Regions from separate parts of the Bombilactobacillus folatiphilus genome, predicted to be linked through region 3. Evidence: predicted binding sites of a transcription regulator. Region 3 holds the regulator's gene; each other region holds the start of a gene.
The links. Region 3 encodes NrdR, which represses ribonucleotide reductase genes. Its sites were predicted from a motif close to ACACNATATATNGTGT; they were not measured.

Region 1: MOO45_RS05435 (deoxynucleoside kinase) is a predicted target of NrdR. The motif match lies at 1,563-1,578, and genes of this name have one in related genera.
Region 2: nrdH (glutaredoxin-like protein NrdH) is a predicted target of NrdR. The motif match lies at 1,581-1,596, and genes of this name have one in related genera.

Annotation. Positions count from the first base shown of each region.
Region 1 is NZ_CP093366.1:1,065,661-1,068,948, forward strand. Features, by position in the region: gene MOO45_RS05430 (glycosyltransferase) at 1-687, opposite strand, end outside; gene MOO45_RS05435 (deoxynucleoside kinase) at 877-1,518, opposite strand; gene glmM (phosphoglucosamine mutase) at 1,717-3,075, opposite strand; gene MOO45_RS05445 (CdaR family protein) at 3,091-3,288, opposite strand, start outside.
Region 2 is NZ_CP093366.1:138,659-141,946, forward strand. Features, by position in the region: gene nrdE (class 1b ribonucleoside-diphosphate reductase subunit alpha) at 1-970, opposite strand, end outside; gene MOO45_RS00620 (ribonucleotide reductase stimulatory protein) at 918-1,295, opposite strand; gene nrdH (glutaredoxin-like protein NrdH) at 1,298-1,528, opposite strand; gene MOO45_RS00630 (LVIS_2131 family protein) at 1,813-2,433, shown strand; gene MOO45_RS00635 (DUF2187 family protein) at 2,489-2,704, opposite strand; gene MOO45_RS00640 (guanylate kinase) at 2,783-3,288, shown strand, end outside.
Region 3 is NZ_CP093366.1:600,892-604,179, reverse strand. Features, by position in the region: gene dnaI (primosomal protein DnaI) at 1-481, opposite strand, end outside; gene MOO45_RS03110 (DnaD domain protein) at 491-1,795, opposite strand; gene nrdR (transcriptional regulator NrdR) at 1,785-2,273, opposite strand; gene coaE (dephospho-CoA kinase) at 2,287-2,871, opposite strand; gene mutM (bifunctional DNA-formamidopyrimidine glycosylase/DNA-(apurinic or apyrimidinic site) lyase) at 2,871-3,288, opposite strand, start outside.

The DNA.
Region 1 (3,288 bases), 460 kb from region 3:
TAAATTGGGTAATTGTTGCAATAATAATTCAATTTTTTTCTCATTAGCAATTCGACTTAACGTCAACAAAATAGGCTGGCAATTAGTTAAATGTAATTGTTTTTCTAAAGTTGTAGTATCAATCTTTTGAGTAAAATTTGAAAGATCAACGCCCGTAGGAATAATTGTCATCGGTGTTTTAATGCCATAACGACTTAAAGTATCGTAAACCTTTTGACTAGGAGCGATCACACCAGACATTCCTGAAATAAATAATTTAGACATTTGCTTAACATGATACGGCTTTAACAGATGACCATTTAAAACATAATGTAAATAATCTTCATACATCGTGTGATACGTATGCACACAAGGAATTTTTAAACTATGAGCTACAAATTTACCAATTAAACCTAACGAAAATTCTGTTTGTGTATGCACAATGTCTAAATTTAACTCTTTAGCCAATTTCAGAGCATGAAACATACCTCGATAAGCAATGCGACGATCTGTAAAGGAAATAAAGGGCACACTTCCCAACCGAAAAATATTTGGCTCAATTGTATTTTTATCTACATGCGGATCCGTTGTCGTAAAAATATAGACAGTGTTCCCTTTTTGTTCTAAGTCATTTTTTAAAGTTTGAATCGAAGTTGCTACGCCACTGACTTGTGGAAAATAAGTATCCGTAAATATCCCAATATTCATTCATCAGTGCTCCCTTGAATTTGGTTAATATATTTAATTATATCAAAATAAATCCACAAAGCCCATTTATACCAAATAAAAAAACGATGACTTCATATGAATTTTTCAAAATGGTAACATTGTTGAAATTCATAGCGTACTCACCGTTTTATTTGAACACATTGTTTAATATTTACTGACCCACATTAATTATAACGTCCCACGTTCTTTTAACTTCTCATCAATCAACTTCAGAACTTTTGCTCGATCATGTTCATTTTCTACAAAATCATACTCATCACAGCTAATTTTCATTTTAGGACTATAGTGATAGTCAGCATACCACTGGTCATAACGTCCCAATAAATTATGATAATAATCAATCAGCGAAGGATCATTTTCAGGCAATTCATACGAACGACCACGTTTTTGAATATGCTCCAACATTTTATCGTAGGAAACATCCAAATGTACTAGTAAATCAGGTGCTTTTTTATGTGCAGCGTAAGGCAACTCTTCCATCATATTGTCTAATAATTCGTCATAAACTTTTACTTCTTGATCTGTAGCTCGTCCCATATCAGCATTGATATGGAAAAATAAAGAATCCTCATAAATTGAACGGTCCAAAACATTATTATCATCAGCCAAAGCTTGTTTAATCGATGCAAAACGTTTATTCAGAAAATAAATTTGCAATAAAAAAGCATATTTTTTAGGATCTGCATAAAACAAAGGCAAGACTGGATTATCGTCCACCTGCTCGTAAAAAGCTTTGGTTCCTAAATGTTCAGAAACTAGCGTTGCCAAACTACTTTTTCCAGCACCAATCATACCGCTCAAAACTATCATCATATTGTCCTCCTCTAAACACATTATCCATCATAGCATATATATAACAACATATAGTGTATGAATTTTGTTTAATATACTAAATGTTGTATAAAAAACTAAATTTACAATTATATGAACCTTAATTGGGACCACAAAAAACTCCAATAGTTGACATTATTTTCAACCATCGGAGAAACTTAAATATACAACTAAATCTTAATCTAGTCCCATCTCATCTTGAACTACTTGAGCGATTTGTTTGCCAAAACGTTGCGCTTCTTCTTTAGTCGCAGCCTCAACCATGACACGTAAAAGTGCTTCTGTACCGCTAGGTCGTACCAAAACACGACCATCACCGTTCATCTCTTTTTCAACTGTATCAATTGCAGTCTGGATATTAGGATAATCTTGCCAATTATTCTTATCCTTAACCTGAACGTTAATTAAAACCTGCGGATATGTTTTAACAGGCGCAGCTAACTCTGACAATGATTTACCAGTTTGCTTCATAACATTTAACAATTGAATGCCAGTCAACATCCCATCACCAGTATTATGAATATCAAAAATAATGATATGACCTGATTGTTCACCACCTAAGTTATAACCATTTTGAACAATCTCTGCAGCTACATTACGGTCACCAACATCAGTCTGCACTGATTTCATTCCGTTAGCCTCAATTGCTTTATACAAGCCTAAATTACTCATAACGGTGGTAACGATTGTATCCTTTTTCAAACGACCATGCGCTTTGAAATAATTGCCCAATATAAACATGATTTTATCGCCATCTACAATGTTACCTTTTTCATCAACTGCAATACACCGATCGGCGTCACCATCAAACGCTAAGCCAATCTGAGCACCTTGCTTAACAACTTCACGAGCCAACTTTTCAGGATGCGTCGAACCAACGCCACTGTTAATATTAACACCATCCGGATTAGTAGAGATTGCCGTAAAATCAACGTTTAAATCCGCGAATAGTTTACTTAACAAATTACTTGTTGAACCGTTGGCTCCATCTAAAACAGCCTTAATCCCTGATAAATCCTCTGAAACACTTTGTTTCAAAAACTCTAAGTACTTCAAGGAACCTTCTTTGTAATCTTCTAAAATACCGATTCCACCTGCAGAAGGACGAGGTAAAGTATCTACTTCTTGATCCAAAAAATGTTCAATTTCTTCTTCAGTGGCATCTTTGAGCTTATAGCCATCGGAACCAAAAAATTTAATCCCATTATCACTAGCCGGATTATGGGAAGCAGAAATCATAATACCTGCATCAGCATCCTGAACTTTAACTAAATAAGCAACTGCCGGCGTGGTAATGACACCCAAATTTAAAACTTCAATTCCAACAGACAGCAATCCTGAAATCAAAGCTGTTTCTAACATTTGTCCAGATTTACGTGTATCACGAGCAACCAAAACCACCGCCCGCTCTTCATCACTATCTTTTTGCTGTGATAAAACATACCCACCAGCACGTCCTAATTTAAAAGCCAATTCTGGGGTCAATTCTTTATTCGCAATGCCCCGCACACCATCGGTACCAAAATATTTAACCATTTTTCTCCTCGTATTCTAATCACTAACCGACTGATCACTATCAGACTTTAAATAAACTTTTATCGTTCGTGGACTAGAATCTATAATATCAAATTTTGTCTGATTAATTGTTACCACTTTTGAATCTTTATTGTCAAGTTTCGAAACATCTACTGGAATTTCTAATTCATTAATTTGATTCAAAACTTTTTTACGTGCATAAATTCGCACCGT
Region 2 (3,288 bases), 460 kb from region 3:
CGCGTTCAACACTGTATGGACTGAACAAATACATATCAGCATCTTGACGCACGAGTTCATAATATTTATCCGGCACAATGATGCCAAGTGATAAAGTTTTTACCCGAATTTTCTCATCGGCGTTTTCTTTTTTAGCAGACAAAAAATCAATAATATCGGGATGAAAGACGTTCAAATAAACAGCGCCGGCACCTTGGCGTTGCCCCAGTTGGTTACTGTAACTGAAACTATCTTCTAATAGTTTCATCACTGGCAAAACGCCGCTAGATAAGTTCTCCACGCCCTTAATCGGCGCCCCCGCTTCACGTAAATTGGACAGAGTAATCCCCACACCGCCACCAATGCGGGAAAGTTGCAACGCACTATTAATAGCGCGGCCAATTGAATTCATATCGTCAGTCGTTTGAATCAAAAAGCATGACACGAATTCACCACGTCGCTTTTTACCAGCATTCAAAAAGGTTGGCGTTGCCGGCTGATAGCGTTGATGAATCATTTCGTCGGCTAATTGCTGGGCCAATTGTTCGTTGCCATCTGCGAAATACAAGGCATTATTGAGAACCCGCAGTTCATAATTTTCTAAATAATAGTTACCATCGTTGGTTTTTAAAGCATACTGATTATAAAATTTGTAAGCTGCCATGAAAGATTTAAATTGAAAATGTTGATCTAATAGATATTGGTAAAGCTGTTGGATAAAAGCTTTCGAATATTTTTTAAAAAAAGCACCTTCCAAATAATCGTTTTGAACCAGATTGGTTAAATGATCAAGCACATCAGGCAAAATCTTGGTGTTCGGTGTCACATTTTCTTGCCAAAATGCGGTCAGGGCTTCTTGATCTTTGGCTAAGGGAATGTGACCATCGACGGGGATATTTAATTCATTGTTTAGCTTGAAATAGTGAACTTTAGCGATATCAATGTTGTTTAGACTCAAGTTGTTCAACCACTTTCTGAAAATTTGCGACATCTGTCAGCGTTCCATTGAATTCATAATCGAAGACCACAGGAACACCCAGCCCTCTGGCGATGTCTTTAGCCGTGTGAATATACAACTCATTAAAGTTGCGATTACCACTGCCGACAACGCCTACTAGACGTTGAGCATTAGTTTGATACCCCAAAAAATCAATGACAGCGTCCATCATTTCGTCATCATAGGCGGGCACTGCTAGCAAATATGGGGCACTCATTTGGTGAAAAGGATCCGTATCGTTGATTTCATAGGCGGACAGTTGCGTTTTTTCGATAAAACGCCGCGTCTGACCGGTGATCGTGTAATAAGCAATCAGCATGATTACACCAGAGCTTTCAGTTCATCTGGACGAAAACCGACAATGGGTTGGACGCCATCGGCTATCACGATAGGCACACTTTGAAAGCCTTGCTGTTTTAAAGTTGCTAAAGATTCCGGCTGTTGATTAATGTTCACTTCTTGAAAATCAATTTGATGTTCAGTTAAAAAGCGCTTTGTCATCTTGCATTGCATGCAACCATTTTTGGTGTAAATCAATGCTGTTTTTTTCATTGCGACGACCTCCTATTTGATTAGCACTCATTATAAAACCCAAAATAGGCAAATACAATATATTGTATTTAGTACGATGTCGAACTACATGATAGTGTGGTTGATGTACTAGGCGTTTGTACAATTTAAAAAAATGTCGAACGTTAGTTCTTATATATTTCGAGCAATTTGTCAAGTAAAAAAGCTCTTTTTCTAATGTTAAAATCCGGTTTTCATTAATGCGACCCAGACCGAAGTGAGCTATAATAGAACTAATAAATTTATGATGAATTTGGAGAATGTTGATGCATCTTAATTGGAATATTTTGGGAGTATTGTGTTGGATCGTGGTTATTTGTCTTGTGGCTGGGATTATTTTTCATACACGGCAACGCCATTTAAAGATGATTGTGGTGCAAAAAAAACATCATTCACAGATGAATTGGTTTTTGGATATCATAGAATTTTTAATTGCGTTGATCGCGGTTGGTGGCATGCTTTACGTTACCGTTTTGGATAGAGCGAATGCTAAAGATAGTCAACGCATAACACTTAATTACGAAGTTCAACCATTGGTGATGCAGACTAAGAGCAGTCAAGGATACTATGTCCAAGCTAAAGGGGCTGCCGACAAAAATATAATTCAGTATTATACTTATTGGACTCATGGGGCTAAGTACAGTGTTCCCAGTAATAACGCTTCAGTTGTGGATGGTGACCAATCGATTAGTTTGAATGCGAAGAATTATCCGTGGCCGCATACGCGAAAATATGATCAAAAATATCAAAAGGCTTATGTAATTACGATGGTGGCCCATTACAAAAATAATTGGCGTAACGGTTTGGGGATGCATGTAGGTAGTGTGGCAACTGATTACACATTGATTCGTATTCCATCGAATACTTTCTTACAAATGCTTCCATAAAAAAGGCTTCTTAGTCGTTCAAAAGAAGGACCGAGAAGCTTTTTTATACTGTTATTTATTTTTTAGCTGGTTTTTTCAGATTTTGTGCATTGACGACAATTTTATGATTCAATTCAATGACATTATCGTTATCTTGTGGATCATATTGTTCAATATCAATTAAAACGGAATTGGTGTAAAGTTTTTCAACGGTGCCCGTAAAGGGTTGTTCCATATCTTCTTCAACATGACCTTGTAATTTATCGCCAACTTTAATGTTATCCATCTTCATAATGCGCAACTCCCTTCACTAAAACAATCTTTATCATAAGCGATAAAGCCTAATTTGACAATTATTTGGAGTAAATCAATGCAAAAAGTTATCATTATTACTGGCGCGAGCGGTGTTGGCAAAACGACGGTGAGCACTTATTTAAAGCAGCAATATCAGATTCCGGCAGTTGTGACGCATACGACTAGACCCAAACGGAAGCATGAAGTTGATGGTGTAGATTATTATTTTGAAACGCCGTCAACTTTTCGTCAAAATGAGTATCTGGAATCAGTGACTTATAGTGGACATCTGTATGGTTCCTCCAAAGAGGGCTTGACCAAGGCTTGGGCCAAATCCGACGTGGTGAGTATTGTCTTAGATACTAAAGGCGCTGTTAGTTATGTTCAAGCTTATTCTCAACAAGCCATGGTGTGGTTTTTAACGGTGGATGAGCACTTGTTGATGCAACGTTTAAAAATGCGCGGAGATACGCCAGATTTGTTGGCGCAGCGCTTGCATAGCAAAGAGTTTCGACGTGATTTGCTGGTGCCGCAAGTCTTGCAAACATGCGCTCACATCTTGCGAAATGATTCATGGCCGCA
Region 3 (3,288 bases):
CGCCCGACAAATACAAGCCCGGCGTAAATTGCGGCTTGGTCGTGTAATCAATAACAAAACGATAAGCGGCTGCCAAGGCATTCTGCCGGCCACTAGCACCTTGCGCAAAAGCTGTTAAATCGGCTTGTTTAATATCACTACTCATATCAATTGTCATAAAATTTTGCTCAAAACGTTGCTGTTCTTTGTGTGCGATTAATTCTTGATCTGGTTCATAACTAACTTGAATCGCCCGATTTTTAAAAATTAATCGTGGTTGATAACCTGCCGCAAACGCATTCATATGCTTTTTAGCCTGCACAAACTCGTAAATTGCATCCAAACCTTGCTGCAAGATTGCTTCATTAACTTGTGCTTGATGTTCCTGCAAAAATTGTTGCACATCAGGATCTTTAACCGCCTGCGCTAACAAATCTTGATATTGATCTTGCCATTTGCGGTCTTTAATAATTCTTGACAAAGACTGGGATAACTTTTCCATTTACGCACCTCATTGGGGCTTCTTGTTTAATTTTTGCAATTGTTGCTGCAATTTCGCTAATTCAGTGGGACTAACTTCTTGACTGGAAGCTTGTGACCAATCTGTGGCTGCTTCTTGTTTAGTCGACTTCTTACTTTTTCGCACACGCTTTTGCTGTGGAAAACTTTGTAAATATTTGACGGCTGCCGCTGCTGAAGTCAATTGGTGCTGCATCCAGTCACCCGCAATTTTTTCGACAAAACTATTCGTCAAAGTAGCCGAATTATCCAGCACATAATTCACCAAAATATTAATCACTTCATCTGGCAGAATATGTCGCGCCTGCAATTTACGTAACACTTGGACATCCGAACTGAACACTGCCACACCTTTTTGCCGCTTTTTAGCTGCTAAAAATTCAGCTGGTGCCAATTTTTGTGCTGACCGCACTAATTGAACTTGTTGCTGCGGTAAATCCTGCAAGTTTTCCTGTGGCTTTTGTTTGGGCTCTTCTCCAGACAGCCGTGCCTGCATATTGGACCGTTTTTCATACTTTTTTTGCACTAACTTTGTTAACCGTGGCAAATCAATTTGATTCGTCTGCAAATTGATTGTTTTGGCAATTAAATTCGCTAATTCCATCTCATCCAAACCATAAAATGTATGCAAATTAAACAAATCTGTGCGCGCAGTTTGAATTTGAGCCGCAGATACTTTCAGTGGTGCCAAACGTTGCGCCAATAAATCCCAATCAAATTCTGCCATCTGTTGTGTTGTATATTGCACCTGCTTAGGCAAAACGGCGCTAGTTTCACTAGGCGCATCCACCACAGCATTAGAAAGCCGAAAAACATCTAAAAAACTCTTCGTAATTTCCTGTGCTTGATGTAGATTGTGTTGCATTGGAGCATATTTCTTCCGTAATTTTTTAAAATCCGGTTGCCCAATTTTTTCCATTAAAAACGTCGTCAAAATATTATCACGCATAAATTCCGCACCGGTTAGCGGACGTTTGAGTTGGTAAATTAAATAATGGCCCCAACTATCTTGATTTTGAAATGTTTGCAACAAAGCCAACGCTTCTAATTTGATGCGAGCAGCATAAAATGCATGTGCATCCAGATCTAATAAATTTAAAAGTTGGGCATGTGGCTGGCGTTGTGACAGCAAAGGTTCTTGATGTTGCCACAATAATTGATACAAACTCAACGCGTGACTCCCCATCAGTGGTTGATATAAATCGGTTAAGACTTGATAATCAAGTTGCGTTAAAGTGCTCTCACTGACAACCCAATAGCCCCATAACGGATCCACCATTGCCGAATTACTTGTCATGATCAGTATCCTTATCTAATTGATGACGTGTCGTCATCATATCTTGAACTTCTTGCATAAAACCATTAATATCTGTAAATTGTCGATAGACGCTCGCAAAACGAATATAGGTAATATCGTCAATATCCACTAATTCTTGCATCACAAATTCCCCAATTTTGCGTGAAGGAACTTCATTTTCGCCCATCGCCTGAATCTGCGCCTCAACTTTATTAACTAATTTATTCATGTTTTCTAAAGTGACCGGTCGTTTTTCAGCCGCTCGCACAATGCCCCGTAACAATTTATCACGATTAAATTCCTCACGACTACCATCCTTTTTCACAACTAAAATTGGCACCTGTTCCACACGCTCAAAAGTTGTAAAACGATAACCGCAATTTTCACATTCACGCCGCCGCCGAATGACCTTGCCCTCATCGCTCGGCCGACTATCCGTGACGCGTGAAGCATTTTGTTGGCAATGTGGACAAATCATATTCCTTACTCCCTTATATCTGCGTCAAAAGCGCTTGAACTTGTTGCGCCAATTCGTGTGGACCTTGGGTATTATCCAAAACAAAATCCGCGCGCTGACATTTTTGTGCGATCGGTAATTGACTGTTTATTCTAACGCGTGCTTGCGCTTTTGTGAAGCCATTGCGCTGCATTAGCCGCGTTAATTGTTGTTGCTCGGGCACAGAAACCACCACAATTTGATCAACCAACCGCTCGTAATGTTGTTCAAACAGTAACGGGATTTCAAAAAACACCTTGGATTCACCAGCACGTGCTGCGTCCATTTGTGCTAATAATTGTTGACGAATGACTGGCTGTGTTAACTCATTCAAAATTTGCAGTTTGGATGCATGACCAAACACAATTTGGCTAAGTTGAGCACGATTCAAACTACCATCACGATTTAAAATGCGTGAACCAAAGCGCTCCGCCAATTCGTGAACGATTGATGGACTAGCGATCAGTTCTTGAGCAACTTGGTCGGCATCAATCACCAAAAAACCTGCTGCTCGAATTAATTCACCAACCGTGGTCTTCCCGCTAGCAATTCCACCTGTAATACCAATAACCTGTCCCATTAGTTCAACTTCTGACAATGAGGACAGAAATGTGTTCCACGACCACCAACTTTGATTTTCTCAATTGTAGTACCACAACGTTGACACGGCTTGCCATCCTGCTTATAAGCCCTTAATTGCAGCTGAAATTGTCCTTGATTCCCCGCAGCATCCACATAACTACGAATTGTCGTCCCACCAGCCGCAATTGCGGCTTGAATCGTGTCATTAATTGCTGAATATAAAGCTGTGAGTTGCGCGGTCGTCAAATTGTTAGCGGGTTCTTCCGGATTAATTTGCGCTTGCCACAAAACTTCATCGACATAAATATTGCCTAAACCAGAAACAACTTGTTGATCCAACAAAACCGTTTTTATATTTTTCTTTTTACGCTGCAAACCATCCGCCAAAGTTTCGTAAGTGTAAGCTGGAGTTAAG